2 linked regions of the Hydrogenovibrio crunogenus genome follow. The protein of the gene in region 1 interacts with the protein of each later gene in a pairwise test. Links are inferred from orthologs where the notes say so. Each region holds a gene or a part of one and is shown on either strand. Other genes may lie near its edges. The genes, in order: secA and secB.

What was found.
Region 2: the proteins of secA (region 1) and secB interact in binary tests that used the Escherichia coli proteins (3 or more experiments, as listed by UniProt). The link is inferred for Hydrogenovibrio crunogenus from one-to-one orthologs.

Annotation. Positions count from the first base shown.
Region 1 is NZ_CP032096.1:666,224-675,683, reverse strand. The notes cover bases 3,269-6,588. They hold secA (preprotein translocase subunit SecA), read right to left. Parts: upstream 6,199-6,588; coding sequence 3,469-6,198; downstream 3,269-3,468. Other genes in these bases: lpxC (UDP-3-O-acyl-N-acetylglucosamine deacetylase), read right to left, coding at 6,531-6,588; argJ (bifunctional glutamate N-acetyltransferase/amino-acid acetyltransferase ArgJ), read right to left, coding at 3,269-3,358. In the rest of the region: GHNINEIG_RS03115 (Nudix family hydrolase), read right to left, coding at 1-881; hisC (histidinol-phosphate transaminase), read left to right, coding at 1,020-2,090; more of argJ, read right to left, coding at 2,150-3,268; more of lpxC, read right to left, coding at 6,589-7,451; cell division protein FtsA, read right to left, coding at 7,523-8,776; GHNINEIG_RS03085 (cell division protein FtsQ/DivIB), read right to left, coding at 8,851-9,460. UniProt on the Escherichia coli protein: Required for protein export, interacts with the SecYEG preprotein conducting channel.
Region 2 is NZ_CP032096.1:2,151,722-2,164,017, forward strand. The notes cover bases 8,272-11,137. They hold secB (protein-export chaperone SecB), read right to left. Parts: upstream 9,997-11,137; coding sequence 9,547-9,996; downstream 8,272-9,546. Other genes in these bases: GHNINEIG_RS10285 (tRNA (cytidine(34)-2'-O)-methyltransferase), read left to right, coding at 8,272-8,393; GHNINEIG_RS10290 (NAD(P)H-dependent glycerol-3-phosphate dehydrogenase), read right to left, coding at 8,497-9,531; grxC (glutaredoxin 3), read right to left, coding at 10,019-10,285; GHNINEIG_RS10305 (rhodanese-like domain-containing protein), read right to left, coding at 10,282-10,731; gpmI (2,3-bisphosphoglycerate-independent phosphoglycerate mutase), read left to right, coding at 10,884-11,137. In the rest of the region: tyrS (tyrosine--tRNA ligase), read right to left, coding at 5,738-6,931; GHNINEIG_RS10280 (dihydroorotate dehydrogenase), read right to left, coding at 6,951-7,898; more of GHNINEIG_RS10285, read left to right, coding at 7,929-8,271; more of gpmI, read left to right, coding at 11,138-12,296. UniProt on the Escherichia coli protein: One of the proteins required for the normal export of some preproteins out of the cell cytoplasm. It is a molecular chaperone that binds to a subset of precursor proteins, maintaining them in a translocation-competent state.

The sequences.
Region 1 (9,460 bases):
ACGTCTGACAGTTTCATTCCGCCTAAAGCATAGACTGGAATAGGGATCTCTGCCACCATCTCTGCAAACGCATTCCAACCCATTCCGCTCATATCAGGATGAGAGCGGGTGTCTTTCACCGGAGAGAGTAACAGCAAATCGGCATTCAACTCTAATGCCTTCGCCACTTCCGCTTTGGTATGAGTCGAGATGCTTAAAATTTTATCTTCTGCAACAGGTCTCTCCGTCAGCTCCATAATCATGGTAGAAGCCAGTTGCAATCCATCTGCTTCAGGTAAAGCCTCTAGCCAAGCTGGTTTGCCATTGATTAAAATCTTGGCATCTTCATAACGATGCGTCAGTGTAATGGCCTTTTTAGCCAAGATTTTAAACGCGTCTTCCTCCATTTTCTTGGCACGCAGCTGAACTAACCGAATCCCTTCTTCCAATGCCGCTTCCAAACGATTCAACGCATCCAGTTCATCATGAAAATCCCCCGAAATCATGAATGCCTCCGGTAACTGTAATGCCGTCAGAATACCTTTATTGGCTTCGGGAAAATCGTACTCGCTCAGTTCTGAAATAGCCGTCCATTGAACCGGCTGCCCTTCCTTACCGTGTGGCTCTCCTTGAAACTGGCCTGATTCATAGACATGCAAATGCACTGATACACTTTCATAATCCCAAGGAATTTGAATTAAAGGTTGCCAGTGCGCGGTTTCAACCCCGACTTCCTCTTGAAATTCACGAATTAATGCTGCTTCCACCGACTCTCCACTTTCTACCTTACCGCCAGGAAACTCCCACTTCAGCGCATGACTTTGTTTTGCTTGTCTTTGGGCCAATAAAACATGATTTCCTTGTCTTAAAACCCCTATTGCGATATCGACTCTTTGATTCATTTAAATTCTCTCTAAACTTGATTTAGCTCCATTTTGTCAAAAAACGGCCAGGCCTGGTAGTTTTTGAGTTTAAATTCAGCCAAAAAGACTCGTTAAACGTTAAAATATTGGCATTGTAAATCGAATTTGGGAAAAACTATGAGTCAATACTGGAGTCAACTTGTTCACACACTTACCCCTTATGTTCCGGGTGAGCAACCTAAAGTCGACAACTTGATAAAACTAAACACCAATGAAAGCCCTTATCCGCCTTCGCCATTGGTCTTAAACGCTTTAACAAACCAGTTAAATGATAAGTTGAGACTTTATCCCGATCCAAGTTCCGAAGATCTTAAGCAGAGTATAGCCACATACTATGGTGTTGAATCCCGTCAAGTTTTTGTGGGCAACGGGTCAGATGAAGTGTTAGCCCATGCTTTCATGGCTCTATTGAAACAAGACAAGCCCATTTTATTTCCGGATATCAGCTACAGTTTTTATCCTGTTTATTGCGGTTTATATGAGATTGACCACCAAACCATTCCCTTAACGGATGCGTTCGAAATCAATCCTGCAGATTACAACATTGAAAATGGAGGGATTATTTTCCCCAACCCAAATGCACCGACAGGCAGACTGTTGCCCCTGCAAGCCATAGAGCAAATCGTGCAACAAAACGCCTCATCCGTGGTGGTTGTGGATGAAGCTTATATCGATTTTGGTGGCGAATCAGCTGCCCAGCTTGTGAAGCGTTATCCAAATTTATTGGTGGTGCAAACCTTCTCAAAATCTCGTGCATTGGCAGGGCTTAGAGTTGGCTTTGCGCTTGGTGATTCGGCACTTATTGAAGGGTTGGAGCGTGTTAAAAACAGTTTTAACTCTTACCCTCTTGACCGTTTAGCCACTGCTGGTGCCATTGCCGCAATCGAAGATGAGGCCTATTTCAAACAAAGTTGTGAAAAAATCATCTCTACCCGTGACACATTGACTCAGTTTTTAGAAGATAACGGGTTTGAAGTCATTCCTTCTGCCGCAAACTTTGTGTTTACTAAACACCCTCAGATGCAAGCAGAAGACATTGCACAGCAATTAAGGAAAAAAGCCATTATTGTGCGTTATTTCAATAAACCTCGTATTGATCAATATTTACGCATTACAATCGGAACCGAGCAAGAAAACACACAGCTTTGCCAGGCGCTCACCGACATTCTCAAAGCTCAAAACACATAAATTTCGCTTATAAAAAAACGCCAACTCAGTGGCGTTTTTTTCTGATCAAGCTCTATCGGTTATGTTCGATATTCTGCATTGATTTTGACATAATCATACGAAAAATCCGTTGTCCAAACAGTTTCTGAAACCTGACCACGGTTCAATATAATACGAATTTCAATATCCGTCTCATTCATCACTGCCTGACCCGCTTCTTCGGTATATGAATCAGCACGACCACCGTTATCCACCAGTAAAACATCGCCCAGATAAATCTGCAATGCATTAATATCCAAACCAACAACGCCGGCACGTCCCACAGCCGCCAAAATCCGACCCCAGTTAGGATCAGACGCGAACAGTGCGGTTTTTACCAATGGAGACAACGCGACAGCATGCGCGACTTTCAGGCACTCCTCAACAGAGTCCCCTGATTCAACCTTAATGGCTACAAACTTAGTCGCACCTTCCCCATCTCGCACAATCATTTGTGCCAATTCAGTCATCACTTCATTTAACACTTTTGCAAAAACCTGATAGGCAGAAGAATCAGGATCTGTAATTTCGGGCATGTCTGCCTGCTGTGTCGCGGTTAAGGTACACGCATCATTTGTCGAGGTGTCTCCATCAACCGTAATTCGGTTAAACGACAGTGACACCGAATCGAGCAAGGCTTTGTCCAGGCAGGCCTGGGAGATTTTAGCATCCGTTGCTGCAAATCCTAGCATGGTCGCCATGTTCGGATGAATCATACCCGATCCTTTTGAAAAGCCGGTCAACGTCACAGTATGACCTTCAATATCAAATTGACGGCTGGCAGTTTTCGGATGGGTATCCGTCGTCATAATTCCTTTTGCAGCCATTTCCCAACCATCAATGGTTTGATTTGCAATGGCTGCGGGCACGGCGGATTCAATTTTAGGCATAGGTAAATTTTGTCCAATCACCCCTGTAGAAAAAGGCAGCACCGCTTGTTCGGAAATACCGAGCTCTTCAGCCACCCAATGACAGGTTTGTTGTGCATCTAACATGCCTTGTTGACCCGTCCCGGCATTGGCATTACCGCTGTTAATCACCAACGCGCGGGTCGGAGTGTTTTTTAAATTTTGTTTTGCCAGCGTAACAGGCGCGGCACAAAAGGCATTCGTAGTAAATGTCGCAGCCGTGCGACTGCCTTCCACAAATGAAATAACGACAAAGTCTTCTACCCCAGACTTTTTAATTTTTGCCTGAGTTGTTCCTAAATAAACACCAGAGACGGGATGAATATTTGATGTTTGCGCCATACTGTTTCTCCAAAATAAAAAAGTCCACACTGGCAATGAATTCAAAATTCATTTGCATATGCTTCACGGCATATGCGCCAGAGTGGACTTCAATAACGCTTGTTTAGATTTTAATTTAATTTACCACAACATTGTTTATATTTTTTTCCTGAACCGCAAGGGCAAGGATCATTACGCCCAACTTTCGGGGTTTCACGACGATAAGTCGCATCAGCTGAATCCTGTTCGGAATCTGATGAGCCATTCACAGCATCAGAAATCCCTTTTGCAGCCGGATGATTGGCTTCCAATTCCTGTGGACGCTCTTCAATCTGTTGCTTTTCATAGGCATCAACATCATCTGCGCCTTGAATTTGAACCATCGATAAAGTTTGAACGGTCTCAAACATAACCTCATCCAGAAAGGCTTCAAACATTTCAGCAGCCGTCGCACGATACTCCTGGAAAGGATCTTTTTGTGCAAATCCTTTTAAGTGGATCCAGCGACGCAAATAGTCCATTTCATTTAGATGTTCACGCCATTGCTTATCAATGGTTCTAAGTAACACTTCTTTTTCAAAATGATGACGGGTTTTTTCATCAATCACCGCCATTTTGTTTTGATAAAGCACTTTGGCTTCTGCGATAATTTTTTCACGCAGTTTTTCTTCAAACAGTCCTTTATCTTCTTGCAACCAATCTGAAATAGGGAAGGTTAAGCCTAGGTCATCCTGAAGCTGCTTTTCCAAACCAGACACATTCCATTGCTCTTCAATGCTTCCTGGCGGAATAAAGCCAGCCATCATTGTTTCAATGACATTTTCACGTAAAGCATCGATAATCTCAGACACATCCTCTTCTTCCATCAGCTCATTACGCTGAGCATAAACCACTTTGCGCTGTTCATTGGAAATATTATCGAATTTCAATAAGTTAGCACGTTCATCCTGGTGCATTCTTTCAACTTGCTTTTGCGCGCGTTCAATCGATTTGGTCACCATGTTATGTTCAATGGCTTCATCCGATTTCATGCCCAGACGACGCATCATGTTTTTCACTTTTTCAGATGCAAATCGGCGCATTAAGTCATCATCTAAAGATAAGTAGAAGCGTGTCACCCCTGGATCACCTTGACGCCCGGAACGGCCACGTAACTGGTTGTCGATACGGCGTGATTCATGTCTTTCTGAACCAATAACCATCAGCCCACCTTTTTCGACAACTTCATCATGCCTGACTTCCCAATCAGCTTTGATTTCAGCTATTTGCGCTTCCGTTGGATTATCTAAAGATTCGATTTCCATGTCTAGGTTCCCCCCTAGCACGATATCGGTTCCTCGACCCGCCATGTTTGTCGCAATAGTCACCGCTCCTGGACGACCCGCTTGTGCAATAATGGTAGCTTCTTTTTCATGCTGCTTCGCATTCAAGACATTATGCGGAATGCCTTCTTTTTCAAATAAAGAAGACAGTACTTCAGAGAGTTCAATAGATGCTGTCCCAACTAAAATTGGCTGCCTTGTTTTAACGACTTCTTTCACTTCTCGGACGATGGCTGCCAACTTCCCTTCAATATCCAAGAACACCAAATCCGGCAAATCTTGACGCTTTGGTACTTTATTGGTCGGCACCACAACCACTTCAAGGCTGTAGGTCGATAAAAACTCACCTGCTTCAGTATCGGCTGTCCCTGTCATACCAGACAACTTCGTGTACTGTCTAAAGTAATTTTGAAAGGTAATCGATGCATAGGTTTGGCTTTCGGCCTGGATCGGAACACCTTCTTTGGCCTCAACGGCCTGGTGCAACCCATCCCCCCAACGACGACCAGACATTTTACGTCCAGTAAATTCATCAATAATCACGACTTCATTATCCTGAACAATGTAATCGGTATTCTTTTCAAACAAAAGATGCGCTCTTAAGGAAGCATTCACATACTTCATCAAACTGATATGCTCGGCATCATAAAGAGAATCGCCTTCTTCCAGCAAACCAACCTCAACCAGCATGGCTTCAACTTTTGAATGCCCTTCATCAGTCAAATGGATTTGCTTCGATTTTTCATCAATCGTGTAATCACCACTCGACGTTTTGGTCTCTAGATCCTCTTCACCTCTTTCCAGTCCTTTGACCAAAGGGTTCATTTTTTGATATAAATCTGACTTATCTTCAGCAGGCCCGGAGATAATGAGAGGCGTTCTGGCTTCATCGATCAGAATCGAATCGACCTCATCGACAATCGCAAAATTTTGCCCTCGCATCACTCGCTCTTCAGCGAAGATCGCCATATTATCGCGAAGATAATCAAAACCGAATTCATTATTGGTTCCGTAAGTAATGTCTGCGTTATAAGCAGTTTGCTTTTCATTACTGGTCTGACCAGACAGAACGACTCCTGTCGTTAAACCTAGAAAGCCATATAGCTGCCCCATCCATTCCGCATCACGAGAAGCCAAATAATCATTCACGGTAATGACATGAACCCCCTTACCCGATAATGCATTTAAATAAGCAGGTAGTGTTGCCACCAGGGTTTTTCCTTCCCCTGTCCGCATTTCAGAAATTTTCCCTTCGTGTAGCACCATCCCCCCAATTAACTGGGTGTCGTAATGACGCATTCCCATGACTCTTTTACCGGCTTCTCTTACCACCGCAAACGCTTCAGGCAGAATCTGATCTAATGAGATCCCTTCAGAAATCTGGCTTTTAAAATAATCTGTTTTCGCTCTGAGTTCATCATCCGAAAGCTGAGATAAGCTTTCTTCTAACGCATTAATTTGTTGAACTTTTTTACGGTATTGTTTAAGCAGTCGTTCGTTTCGACTACCAAATAATTTTTTGAAAATATTAAGTGCCATTAGCGCTTGAATCCAATAAAGAGTTTAGTTGTATAAACCTTATTTCATAGGCTATACAAGGATTGATAGAAAAGGCTGAACAATGCCGAACCGATATGATGAAACACCATTTTACGAGTTATCGACAACTTGTAAAGCACTACTGCTATTTTAGTAAATGCTGATTATTCTAACACATTTAAAAGGATGACAAAGTAAGGAGAATCACGAACATTTGGAATCAATCATTCGAAAGAGAGGGCTCTACAAACCGAGCATGCGTGAGTCACTCTTTTCACTAAGAATGACTGCACTTTGAATCTGATAAAAACAAAAATCAGGAATAAATTGCGTTACACAAGAATCTTACTACTACCATACTGAATTGGCGGCTCTTCATCATCATACGTTACAACTTCATATGCCTCAGAATCTGCCACTAACGCTCTGAGTAGCTGATTATTTAATGCATGGCCTGATTTATGCGCTGTAAACTCACCAATAATAGGATGGCCTGCCATATATAAATCCCCAACGGCATCCAGAATCTTATGGCGCACAAATTCATCTTTGTCTCTAAGCCCTTCCTGGTTCACAACGCCATTTTCATCCAATCCAATCGCATTATGTAACCCAGCACCCAGCCCCAAGTTTTGAGCTCTTAGCTTTTCCATGTCTTTCATAAACCCAAAAGTCCGAGCCCGGCTCACTTCTTTAAAATAAGCCGTCGAAGAAAAACTAAGCGTCATTTTTTCAGCCGTTTGGTCAAAGGCAGGATGATCAAACTCAATCGAAAAATTTAAACGGAACCCTTCATAAGGTTTGAATTCCGCCACGCCGCCTTTTTCATTTTCGACCTGAACCTGTTTTTTAATGCGTATAAATTTCTTTGGCGCCTCTTGCAGCTGAATACCAGCTGATTGTAGCAAGAAAATAAAATGTGACGCACTCCCATCCATAATAGGCACTTCGTCGGCCGTGATATCAATATACAAATTATCAATACCGACGCCTGCTAGAGCTGACATTAAATGCTCAATCGTGGCAATTTTAATTTTTTGCTCGCCTTGCTCTTGCACAATGGTCGTACACAGCATCGTTTCTTTGACTAATTCAGGTGAAACAGGAAATTCAACGACAGGAGTTTGATCAATTCGGCGGAATACGATTCCGGTATTCACAGGAGCCGGGCGCAACGTCATAATTGATTTATGACCGGTATGAAGCCCGACACCTTTAGCTTTGATAGGATTGGCAAGAGTTCTTTGTTTCACGCGATTGTCTTCTACTTTATTGAAGTAAACTATAATCGGTGAATTTTAACACAGATAGCAAACCGCTCTTTCTAAAAATTTTTACTGAACCAGCTTTTCATTTTTTCAAGAACAGATTCTTTATCTAACGTTAATTCACTTGCTTTTTCTGAGGAAAAACGAGTCCCTGGATGTTCTTTTGCATACATTAACAGGCCGACAGTTGTTGCAAAAGAAGGGTTACACACTTCTTCTTTAAGGCCGGTCACATCATGAGGCATTCCTAAACGTACAGGCATATGAAATACTTCTTCTGCCAATTCGACCGCTCCTTCCACTAGGGAGCTTCCTCCCGTCAACACAATACCCGCCGCAATTTTGTTTTCAAAATCAGTACGACGTAATTCGGCTTGAATCAACTGAAAAAGTTCTTCATAACGTGGTTCGATCACTTCTACCAAAGTGTGGCGTGACAAACATCTTGCCGGTCGATCCCCCACACTCGGCACTTCAATTTCTTCATCTTGAGAGATTAGCTGAGGTAAAGCACACGCATATTTTTTCTTAATGTCTTCTGCCGCTTGTTTAGGCGTTCTTAACGCCATCGCAATATCATTGGTGACTTGATCTCCGGCCACCGGAATCACAGCCGAATGTCGAATTGCGCCATTTTGAAAAATCGCAATATCCGTGGTTCCCCCACCAATATCAACCAGGCAAACCCCTAACTCTTTCTCATCTTCTGATAGAACCGCCTCAGAAGACGCCAGCTGTTCTAAGATCAGGTTATCCACTTTCAAGGAGCAACGTTCAACACACTTGGTAATATTTTGTGCCGCACTCACTGAGCCCGTCACCATATGTACTTTTGCCTCTAAACGCACTCCCGACATCCCAATGGGCTCACGAATCCCCCCTTGGTTATCGATCATGAATTCCTGAGGCAGAATGTGCAATACTTCCTGATCTCCAGGAATCGCAATGGTTTGCGCTGCGTCAATGACTCGCTGAACATCTTCTTCTTGAACTTCCTGATTACTGATCGCCACCATGCCATTCGAGTTAAAACTGCCAATATGACTACCTGCAATACCAACAGAAACGGATTCTGCCTTTATGCCGGACATTCTTTCTGCTTCATCAATTGCTCTCTGAATCGACTCAACCGTTGAATCAATATTAACAACAACCCCTTTTTTTAGCCCTTTAGAAGGATGAGTTCCCATACCAACCACTTCAATATTGCCATCTTCTTTCACTTTTCCGATGATTGCTGCAATTTTTGAAGTACCAATATCTAAACCGATCACAACATTAGCGTTGGGGTTTTGTTGCTTTCTTGCCATTCGTTTTTCACCTTTAATTGGATAATGCTAATACAAGCACTTTACCGCTTCCATACTTTGGCGTAGCGTTTATGCTACTCTTCAAGCTGTTTTTTCTGCTTGATAACAAAGCCATTACTATATCTTAAATCAAATACTTGTGCGAATTTTCTTAATGTTTGTTTGGTCTTTGGGAGCGCCCTGATAAATCGACTTAATTTCGCTTGCCACGCTTCTTTATCCAGCAGCACCGTCACGCCCGATAAAAAATGAACATCCCAACTCCCATCTGGCTGTTGCTTTAACATATCAATCGTCCAGCCTAAGGGTTTAAACTTCTCTTGAAAGACCATTAAATCATGCAATAGCTTTCTGGATTGCAAGGGGTTTCCCTCTAGAACAACCCAATCTCTAAAAGGGGTAATATCATGCGGGTAAAAAATATCACCCGATTGATTTAATAGACCATCTTCACGCCAACGCGCGACAGGATTTTGCTCTTCAAGTGAAATAATGACTTTATTCGGCCAGCGTCGTTTCACTTTTGCTTTATAAACCCACTCCAAGCGTAACAAATCAGCATGAAGTTTTTCTAAGTCAACTCGCCAGAAAGATTCACCAATATAAGGTTGAACAATGTTTTGTACTGTTTCGGAGGAGACTCTTTTCAGCTCCCCATTCAATTGAGCCTCAGTTAATACACGC
Region 2 (12,296 bases), 1.5 Mb from region 1 along the record:
CTATCAACGTCATAGTCTTTAACGGCCCTTTAGAAGACTTAAAGTCTAGGGAGAACTTATCTTGGGGCAGGTTTCCCGCTTAGATGCTTTCAGCGGTTATCCTTTCCGATCATAGCTACCCAGCAATGCCATTGGCATGACAACTGGAACACCAGCGGATCGTCCACTCCGGTCCTCTCGTACTAGGAGCAGCCCCCCTCAATTCTCCAACGCCCACGGCAGATAGGGACCGAACTGTCTCACGACGTTCTAAACCCAGCTCGCGTACCACTTTAAATGGCGAACAGCCATACCCTTGGGACCGACTTCAGCCCCAGGATGTGATGAGCCGACATCGAGGTGCCAAACACCGCCGTCGATATGAACTCTTGGGCGGTATCAGCCTGTTATCCCCGGAGTACCTTTTATCCGTTGAGCGATGGCCCTTCCACACAGAACCACCGGATCACTAGAACCTGCTTTCGCACCTGCTCGACGTGTCTGTCTCGCAGTCAAGCACCCTTTTACTCTTGCGCTCATTGCACGATGTCCGACCGTGCTGAGGGTACCTTCGCGCTCCTCCGTTACTCTTTAGGAGGAGACCGCCCCAGTCAAACTACCCACCATACACTGTCCCTGGGCAGGATTCACTGCCCTAGGTTAGAACCTCAATAATATCAGGGTGGTATTTCAAGGATGGCTCCACAATGACTGGCGTCACTGCTTCAAAGCCTCCCACCTATCCTACACAGATAGTATCAAAGTCCAGTGCAAAGCTGTAGTAAAGGTTCACGGGGTCTTTCCGTCTAGCCGCGGGTACGCAGCATCTTAACTGCGAGTTCAATTTCGCTGAGTCTCGGGTGGAGACAGTGTGGCCATCATTACGCCATTCGTGCAGGTCGGAACTTACCCGACAAGGAATTTCGCTACCTTAGGACCGTTATAGTTACGGCCGCCGTTTACCGGGGCTTCGATCAAGAGCTTCGCATAAGCTAACCCCATCAATTAACCTTCCGGCACCGGGCAGGCGTCACACCGTATACGTCATCTTTCGATTTTGCACAGTGCTATGTTTTTAGTAAACAGTTGCAGCCACCTGGTCTCTGCAACCCCCACTAGCTTAGAGAGCAAGTCTCATCACCGGCAGGGGCACACCTTCTCCCGAAGTTACGGTGTTATTTTGCCTAGTTCCTTCACCCGAGTTCTCTCAAGCGCCTTGGAATTCTCATCCTGACCACCTGTGTTGGTTTGGGGTACGATTCTTTATAACCTGAAGCTTAGAAGCTTTTCTTGGAAGCATGGCATCAACTACTTCGTCCAAAAGAGGACTCGTCATCAGTTCTCAGCATTAAGATCCCGGATTTGCCTAAGATCTCTGCCTACTACCTTAAACTTGCAACCATCAGCAAGCTAGTTTAGCCTTCTCCGTCCCTCCATCGCAGTTATAAAAAGTGCAGGAATATTAACCTGCTTCCCATCGACTACGCCTCTCGGCCTCGTCTTAGGGGTCGACTAACCCTACGTCGATTAACGTTGCGTAGGAAACCTTGGTCTTTCGGCGAGGGAGCTTTTCACTCCCTTTATCGCTACTCATGTCAGCATTCGCACTCGTGATACCTCCAGGATGCTTTACAACACCCCTTCGCAGGCTTACACGACGCTCCTCTACCATGCCATAAATGGCATCCACAGCTTCGGTACACTACTTAGCCCCGTTAAATCTTCGGCGCAGGCCGACTCGATCAGTGAGCTATTACGCTTTCTTTAAAGGATGGCTGCTTCTAAGCCAACCTCCTGACTGTCTAAGCCTTCCCACATCCTTTCCCACTGAGTAGTGTTTAGGGACCTTAGCTGGTGGTCTGGGTTGTTTCCCTCTTGACAACGGACGTTAGCACCCGCTGTCTGTCTCCCATGATTGCACTTGTTGGTATTCGGAGTTTGCAATGGGCTGCTAAGCCTTGACGGCCCGCTAGACCATAACAGTGCTCTACCCCCAACAGTGAGACATGAGGCTCTACCTAAATAGATTTCGAGGAGAACCAGCTATCTCCGGGCTTGATTAGCCTTTCACTCCGATCCACAGCTCATCCCCGCATTTTTCAACATACGTGGGTTCGGTCCTCCAGTACCTGTTACGGCACCTTCAACCTGGCCATGGATAGATCGCCCGGTTTCGGGTCTACGCCATGCTACTAAACGCCCATTTAAGACTCGGTTTCCCTTCGGCTCCCCTATTCGGTTAACCTCGCAACATAACGTAAGTCGCTGACCCATTATACAAAAGGTACGCAGTCACCCAACAAGTGGGCTCCTACTGCTTGTACGTACACGGTTTCAGGTTCTATTTCACTCCCCTTCAGGGGTTCTTTTCGCCTTTCCCTCACGGTACTGGTTCACTATCGGTCGGTAGAGAGTATTTAGCCTTGGAGGGTGGTCCCCCCATGTTCAAACAGAATTTCACGTGTTCCGTCCTACTCGAATAACACTTAATAAGATTTCGCATACAGGACTATCACCTTGTATCGTCACACTTTCCAGAGTGTTCTGCTATCTTAATAAATGCTTTAGGGCTGGTCCCCGTTCGCTCGCCGCTACTTGGGGAATCTCGGTTGATTTCTTTTCCTCTGGGTACTTAGATGTTTCAGTTCTCCAGGTTAGCCTCCCATAAAGGGATATCCATAAAGGATGGGTTTTCCCATTCGGAAATCCACGGATCAAAGCTTGTTTACTAACTCCCCGTGGCTTATCGCAAGTTACTACGTCCTTCATCGCCTTCTACCGCCTAGGCATCCACCGTGTACGCTTAGTCACTTAACTATACAACTCAAAAATAACCTTATGCCTTTTGTTAACTCCACAAGTTCTGGTAGCTATACCATTTATGAACTGCTTCTGTTTATAAGATCTAATGAGTGTACGTAACTAAAAGTTTTTTACGCTGACATGTTCTCGCTTGAGTTTGTATCGTGATTTTAATATCGGAACCTTTACATTCGTCATATCAAAATCATTGAACTCTTAAGATACATTGTTACCTCGTTAGCCCAGTCGTTGGAGACAACTGGACTAACTCAATAAACTGGCGACACTTCAAACTAATTAAAGTTTAAAGTGCTGTCGTTATCATCAAATAACGCCAGTTTATTGTTTCTAAGTTTATTTTTTAACTTAGAGATTTTTCCTAATTTTTAAAGAACTTCTTTGTTTCTTCAGCCAATATGACTGTTAATAAACTCTAGTTACTTTTGTAACTAAAACTCATTAACAGGGATATTGGTGGAGCTATGCGGGATCGAACCGCAGACCTCCTGCGTGCAAGGCAGGCGCTCTCCCAGCTGAGCTATAGCCCCAATCGGGTAATCAGCAGGTGATCTTTCTTCCCCTGATTTCATTTCTGACTAACGATTTAGTGCAAAAATTGGTGGGTCTGGGTGGATTTGAACCACCGACCTCACCCTTATCAGGGGTGCGCTCTAACCAACTGAGCTACAGACCCAGGTCGTTCTCATCTTTTCAGTAATTCAGAAATAATTTATGTGAAAGCTAGCTTAAGCTCGCAACCGTCTTTGTCTTAAAGGAGGTGATCCAGCCCCAGCTTCCGCTAGGGCTACCTTGTTACGACTTCACCCCAGTCATGAATCACAAAGTGGTGAGCGCCCTCCCGAAGGTTAGACTACCCACTTCTTTTGCAACCCACTCCCATGGTGTGACGGGCGGTGTGTACAAGGCCCGGGAACGTATTCACCGTGACATTCTGATTCACGATTACTAGCGATTCCGACTTCACGGAGTCGAGTTGCAGACTCCGATCCGGACTACGAGAGGTTTTATGAGATTCGCGCACTGTCGCCAGTTGGCTGCTCTTTGTACCCCCCATTGTAGCACGTGTGTAGCCCATCCCATAAGGGCCATGATGACTTGACGTCGTCCCCGCCTTCCTCCGGTTTATCACCGGCAGTCTCATTAGAGTTCTCAACTAAATGTTAGCAACTAATGATAAGGGTTGCGCTCGTTGCGGGACTTAACCCAACATCTCACGACACGAGCTGACGACAGCCATGCAGCACCTGTCACTGCGTTCCCGAAGGCACCAATCTATCTCTAGAAAGTTCGCAGGATGTCAAGGGATGGTAAGGTTCTTCGCGTTGCATCGAATTAAACCACATGCTCCACCGCTTGTGCGGGCCCCCGTCAATTCCTTTGAGTTTTAATCTTGCGACCGTACTCCCCAGGCGGTCAACTTATCGCGTTAGCTACGCTACTAACCTTTTTAATAAGGCCAACAGCTAGTTGACATCGTTTACGGCTTGGACTACCGGGGTATCTAATCCCGTTCGCTACCCAAGCTTTCGCACCTCAGCGTCAGTTTTAAGCCAGGAAGTCGCCTTCGCCACTGATGTTCCTCCAGATATCTACGCATTTCACTGCTACACCTGGAATTCCACTTCCCTCTCTTAAACTCTAGATTGCCAGTATCGGATGCAGTTCCTAGGTTGAGCCCAGGGCTTTCACAACCGACTTAACAGTCCGCCTACGCGCGCTTTACGCCCAGTAATTCCGAATAACGCTTGCACCCTCTGTATTACCGCGGCTGCTGGCACAGAGTTAGCCGGTGCTTCTTCTAAAGTTAACGTCAAACTAAGCAGGTATTAGCTACTTAATCTTCCTCACAATTGAAAGTGCTTTACAACCCTCGGGCCTTCTTCACACACGCGGCATGGCTGCATCAAGGTTTCCCTCATTGTGCAATATTCCCCACTGCTGCCTCCCGTAGGAGTCTGGGCCGTGTCTCAGTCCCAGTGTGGCTGATCATCCTCTCAAACCAGCTATAGATCGTCGCCTTGGTAGGCCTTTACCCTACCAACTAGCTAATCTAACGCGGGCTCATCCTTTAGCGATACCTTCCAAGGAGAGGGCACCTTTACTCCGTAGAGCATATTCGGTATTAGCATACGTTTCCATATGTTGTCCCCAACTAAAGGGTAGATTCCCACGCGTTACTCACCCGTCCGCCACTCGACGCCCAAAAACGCACACCGAAGTGATTGTTCTTGTCGTTTCCGTCCGACTTGCATGTGTTAGGCCTGCCGCCAGCGTTCATTCTGAGCCAGGATCAAACTCTTCAGTTTAATCTTGATTATGTTTTTTAATGAGCTTAACTGCTCACAAAACTCTCGAAATTAACAAGGTACATGTTTTACCATATACATAGTTGTCGAGATTTTTTATATTTGCGGTTACTCACTTAAGTAACTTCCACATAAATTATCTCTGAATTACCTGATTTTTAAAGAACTCTTGGTCTTCCTTACCAAGCCGTCTCACTTCGTGTTCCGTCTCAGTAAGCCGCGTATTATAGGCTTAACTTCTAATCAGCGTCAAGCTTTTTTTACGCTTTTTTTTCGAAGTTTTTATTCTCGATTTTCATCTCAAATAGCCACTCAAAAAACCCTTTTAAACACTTCCAAATTCCGCTGCCGTAGCTGCTTTATTTGAGCTCTGTTTGAAAGAGATGCGTATTCTAACCGCCACCCGTTTTTTTGCAACCCTTTTCTTTACTTTTTTTAAAGTTTTTTGACATTCAAATGACGATTCATACCAAATCCCTTGTAATATAAAGGACTTAGAGTTTTAGACTAATTTGAAGTAAATCTAAACAGCTTCATTACCTTTAACCCTGAAACCAAAAACCGCCAGGCCTGGCGGTTTTTAGTGCTTCTTAAAAGTAAAACAGATCTACTTATATAATATAAAAAGACTAGGCACTCACCGTAATGCGGGCAAACTTTCTTTTTCCGACTTGATACACTTGCTGCTCGCAGTTTTCGACAGGCGCTCTACTATCCGTTACCTTCTCACCATTAAGCTTAACCGCGCCTTGCTTCACCATTCGATGACCATCGGACGTCGAAGATACCAGTCCCGCTTCTTTTAAAAGATTGGCTAACGGCATAACGTCATTAAAAGTAAATTCAGGCATTTCGTCTGGAATGGCATTTTTTGAAAAACGAGTTTCAAAATCTTTCAAAGCGGCTTCAGCTGATTCTTTATCATGGAAACGCTCAATCAATTCTAATGCTAGTTTAATTTTAATATTACGAGGATTCTCGCCATTCTCTACCGCATTCTTATACCCAGCAATGGTTTCTAACGATTCAAATGAAAGCAATTCAAAATAGCGCCACATCAACTCGTCTGAAACCGACATCACTTTACCAAACATATCATTTGGTGCATCTTTAATCCCAATATAGTTATTTAAAGACTTCGACATTTTTTGTACCCCATCCAAACCTTCTAGGATTGGCATAGTTAAGGTACATTGAGCCTCTTTACCATAATGCTGTTGCAGAGTACGCCCCATCAATAAGTTGAACTTCTGGTCCGTCCCACCTAATTCGATATCAGAGTCTAACGCGACGGAATCATACCCTTGAACCAAAGGATATAAAAACTCATGAATAGCGATTGGCGTATTGGACTGATAACGCTCACCAAAATCATTACGCTCCAACATTCGGGCAACGGTTGTCGTTCCAGCCAGCTTAATCATATCGGCCGCACTTAATTTCGACATCCATTCTGAGTTAAACACCACCTTGGTTTTAGCAGGGTCTAAAATTTTAAACACTTGTTCTTTATAAGTTTCGGCATTTTTCAAAACATCTTCTTCCGACAAAGGCGGACGCGTCGCACTCTTTCCTGTTGGGTCACCAATCATGGCGGTAAAATCGCCAATTAAAAACAAAATCTCATGCCCTAGGTCTTGAAACTGACGCAACTTATTGATCAACACCGTATGCCCTAAATGCAAATCAGGCGCTGTTGGGTCAAAGCCGGCTTTGATTTTCAACGGCTTACCTTTTTTTAACTTTTCAATCAGTTCTTTTTCTACCAGGATTTCTTCAGCACCACGCTGAATTACTGCCATCTGTTCTTCTACTGTCTTCATCATTGTTCTACTTATCTCATTAACCGCACAAAACGGTGTCTGTATTTAATATGAGTTTACCCGTCATTTCTGCAACGGATTGATAACCATAACGGGCCATGTACTTTTCAATGCCCTGGTTGATTTTTTTGACCAACAATGGATCTTTCGCCATCGCGGTCCCCACTGCAACCATCGATGCACCCGCCAAAAGAAATTCAATGGCATCATCTGCCGAAGCAATGCCGCCCAAACCGATAATCGGCACATTGTATTGCTTTGCGACTTGATACACCTGATGCACTTTTAATAACGCTACCGGCTTAATCGCTGGGCCGGACAAACCGCCTTGATTGTTTCCAAGCGTGGGCCGAGCCGAGTGAATGTCAATTTGCATGCCCATTAACGTATTAATTGCCGACAGCATATCGGCACCGGCATCAATGACTCGGCGTGCACCTTCCGCAATATCGGTTTGATTGGGTGATAATTTCACAATCAAAGGTTTGGTCGTATTGGCCCGACAGGCTTCAACCACTTTTGCAGCCATATCAGGATCGTTTCCAAACGCCGCACCGCCTTTTTTAACATTCGGACAAGAGATATTCACCTCAATGGCCGGCAAGTCGGTTTGATCGAACAAACGAACCACTTCGGCATACTCTTCAATAGAAGAGCCGGACACATTAATAATAAATTGTGATTGGCTTAAGTCTAACTTTGGTAGATAATCTTTTATCACAGCATGAGCGCCGGGGTTTTGCAGTCCGATGGAATTCAGCAAACCACTGGCTGTTTCCATGACTCTTTCTGGTTTATTACCAAGCTTTGGCTCTAGCGTGGTGCCTTTTAAAAACACCGCGCCGACATCGCGGTTGGAAAACCCAGAAACAGCTTGGTATTCTATGCCGTACCCCGCATTCCCTGAAGCCATCGCCACAGGGTTGCGAAAATTAAGACCACACAAATTAACAGATAAATCGACCAAAATTTTTCACCACTTAAAAGTTATAACAAAATGATACACATCATCTTATATGAACCCGAAATTCCGCAGAACACCGGTGCTTTAATTCGCCTCAGCGCCAATATGGGCGCACACTTACACTTAATTCAACCTTATGCGTTTGATTTAAGTGAAAAGAAAGTTCGTCGTGCCGGCCTAGATTATGCAGAGCTCGCCAACCTTCAAGAACACCCTTCACTTGAAGCATGCCTCGAGACGATCAAGCCAAATCGCGTCTTCGCTTTGACCACAAAAACCGAGCGCTATTATACCGAACCTACTTTTGAAAACGGAGATGCTTTTTTATTCGGCCCTGAAACCCGCGGCCTTCCTAAAGACGTCATCGAAAGTTTACCTGAAGACCAACGGCTTACCATCCCAATGATTCCAGGTGGTCGAAGCTTAAACTTAGCCAATGCCGTGTCCGTTATGGCGTATGAAGCTTGGCGCCAGCTCGGCTTTGACATGAACCTCTAACAACGCCCGAGCATACTGCCCATAAAGTCTAAACGGCAAAAACCACCAGGTCTGGTGGTTTTTTATGCTACGTTCAAATTCAAACCCGCTTCAATAATCGTGACTAAGCGAACTCTAGCTCAGATCGGCCGTGGCGACGCATTAACTCTTTCACGGCTTGTTCCGCAGTGCTGTTCCCGACAATAATATTGTAGACCTGTTCCATGATCGGCAAATCCAACTGGTACTTATCCGCAATCAACTTGACTGCTTTGACGGCTTTAACCCCTTCAACCACTTGACCAATTTCTTGAATCACTTCTTCAGCAGGCCGCTGCGACTGTGCCAACATCAAACCAAAGCGACGATTACGTGACAAGTCATCGGTACAGGTCAGCACCAAATCACCCAGTCCCGACAAACCCATCATTGTTTCATGCTTCGCACCAAGTGCATCCCCAAATCGCATCATTTCAACCATACCGCGACCAATCAGTGCTGCTCGCGCATTCGCACCTAATCGCAACCCGTCGGATAAACCCGTCGCAATGGCCATGATATTTTTATAGGCACCGCCAATTTCGACCCCTACCACATCAGGCTGGGTATACATTCTAAAGGTATCACAGTGAAAAGCATCCGCCCAAAACTGAGCTTCTTCCTGGTCTCGCGACGCGCTCACCATCGCCGTCGGCAACCCTCTTGCTACTTCCGCGGCAAAAGTTGGCCCAGAGAGTACAGCAAAAGAAATGCGCTCACCCAACTCCTGCTGCACAATCTCATGCAACATTAAACTGGTATCCGGCTCAAATCCTTTGGTTGCCCAGGCCAAGTGATAATGACCTTTAGACCCCATCATAATGTGATGCATTTTCTGAAGCACTTCCCGAAAAGCCTGACTAGGAACCACCATTAATACAGCATCAACATCCGTTAAGGTCGCCTTTAAATCACTTTGCACACTTAACAAGTCTGGAAAAGGCACCCCTTTCAGGTAGCGTACATTTTCTCTTGCTGACTCGAGCGTTGCGGCATTTTCAGGATTGTGATCCCAAAGCTTAACCTGATGACCAATTCGAGACAAATGAATTGCCAACGCCGACCCCCAGGCACCAGCACCTAATACGGCAATCGTCAAAGGTTTATTGGCTATTGTCACGCAGTCTCTACCAGTTTATTGTTTCGTTGATTCAGCTTGTTTTTGCAAATGATCTGCATAAATCCCTTCAAAGTTCACTGGCTCCAGTAATAATTGTGGGAATCCACCACGCGTTACTAGATCAGAAACGGCTTCACGCGCGTAAGGGAACAAGGTATTTGGACATTGAACTCCTAACAAATAATTCGTTTCACCTTCATCAAAGCCCATTAGAGTGAAAATACCCGCTTGCTCAACTTCACATAGGAAAGCAGTCTTATCATCCATTTTAGTTGTCGCGGTAACGCGCACAACTACGTGAAACACACCTTCTTCTAAAGAGCGGCTTTCGACATTCAAGTCAACATCCAGCTGTGGTTGAAAGTCTTGTGTGAAAATTTCTGGTGAATTTGGCGCTTCAAACGACACGTTACGCGTGTAGACTTTTTGAATCCCAAACTGTTTTTCTTGGTTTTCTTCTGACATCTTGCCTTTAATCCTTAATTAATTACTTTGCTAAAATCTGATCCAACTCACCAGAACGGTCGGCAGCAGATAAATCGTCAAAACCACCGATATGCTGTTCACCTACAAAAACCTGCGGTACGGTATTGCGCCCCGTCTTTTCCTGTAACTCCTGCCACATCGAACGATCCGTTCCGACATCAATCACATCGTATGTCAATCCTTTACCATCCAATAAACTCTTAGCCATGGTGCAAAAAGGACAGGTTTTTGTCGCATAAATAATGATTTCTGGTTGTGTTGAACTCACTTTTTTTCCTTTCTTAGCTTTTTTTTTGAAACGGGCTTATTCAAAGGCAACCCTGCATTTTTCCAAGACATCACCCCGCCACTCAAATTATGAACTTTGGTAAAGCCTTGTTTAACCAAGGCTTTGGCTACGGAAGCCGAACGCATGCCTGACTGACAATACACCAATACATCTTCATCCTTGTGCTTCGCGACCATTTCTGGTTTTTTGGCAACCTCAGAGGATGAAATATTATCCGCTTCCCCGATGTACCCTGTTTTATATTCTGCATCGGTACGGACATCCAACACCCAAGCACCGGAATTATATAGTCGCACCGCCTCATCTGCATTGACAGAGCGATACCCTGAAACCTTGTCTCCAAAATAACTGAAAATCAACATCATGACGATGACGCCTAATGCAATAAACAGAAAAATTTGCTCTTCCACAAATTCAATAAACATTCGTTTTCCCTTAAACTAACATATGAATCAAAATTCAAAGCTAATGATTTTAACAGTGAAACTGGTTACAATAAATGACATTTTGAAATTTTTATACGTTTTGCCGAGAATGTCACCCTACTCTGCGAAACATCTTCTCAAAAGGAAACGATATGACAAAACCCGTGCAAATTAAAAACCGACCAACTGGATTGATCATCTTGGATGGCTGGGGACATCGTGAAGCAACACAACACAATGCCATTGCACAAGCCCATACGCCAAACTGGGACAACCTACTTAAAGACTATCACCACACCTTGATCAATACTTCCGGTATGGCCGTAGGGTTGCCTGAAGGGCAAATGGGGAATTCCGAAGTCGGCCATATGAACCTCGGCGCTGGACGCGTGGTTTACCAGGAACTGACTCGCATTCAGAAAGACATCGATGATGGACGCTTTTTTGAAAACAACGCTTTAGTCAAAGCAATTGATGCGGCCAGCAACCGCAACCACAAAGTCCATATTTTAGGCCTTCTATCAGATGGTGGGGTGCACTCACACATCAGCCACATCAAGGCCAGCATTAAAATGGCTCACGACCGCGGCGCCAAAGTGTATGTACACATCTTCACTGACGGACGAGACACGGCACCGCAAAGCGCACTTCAGTATATTGAAGAGCTCGAAACCTTCATGAAAGAACTGGGCGGCGGACGCATTGCATCGGTTACAGGCCGTTACTTTGCATTAGACCGTGACAACCGTTGGGAGCGCGTCAAAAAAGCGTACGATGCCATTGCCTGCGGTTCAGCGGAATTTGAAGCGAAAAATGCAAAAGAAGCTGTAGAGATGGCTTATGCTCGAGGTGAAAATGATGAGTTTATTCAAGCCACCGTCATCCCTCGCAACAATGGCAAACCAGCCCGTGTTAAAGATGGTGACTCCGTTATTTTCATGAACTTCCGCTCCGACCGGGCGCGCCAGTTGACCGAAGCCTTCATCATGGATGACTTTGCTGACTTTCATCGCTGTAAAACACCGGTTTTATCTGCTTTTGTCACACTTACAGAGTACAAAAAGAATTTTGAAAAATTTGGCGCACTGGTAGCCTATCGTCCAACCAGCCTTCGAAACACCTTCGGAGAGTTTGTTTCGAAAAAAGGTTTAAAACAACTTCGCATTGCAGAAACTGAGAAATACGCCCATGTCACTTTCTTTTTTAACGGTGGCGTTGAAGAACCGAATGACAATGAAGTGCGTGTATTAATTAACTCCCCGCAAGTTGCAACATACGATCTGCAACCTGAAATGAGCTTACCGGAGCTTAAAGAAAAGCTCATTGCTGCGATTAAATCAGGGGAATATGATACCTTTATCTGTAACATCGCCAACCCAGACATGGTTGGGCACACAGGGGATTTTAATGCCTGCGTCCAAGCAGCTGAAGCGGTTGATGAAGCTTTAGGCGAAATTTTAACAACCCTCAAAGCGGTCGATGGTGAAGCCATTGTGACTGCAGATCATGGTAATATGGAAATGCTGTTCAATGAAGAAACCGGCAAACCGCTAACATCACACACC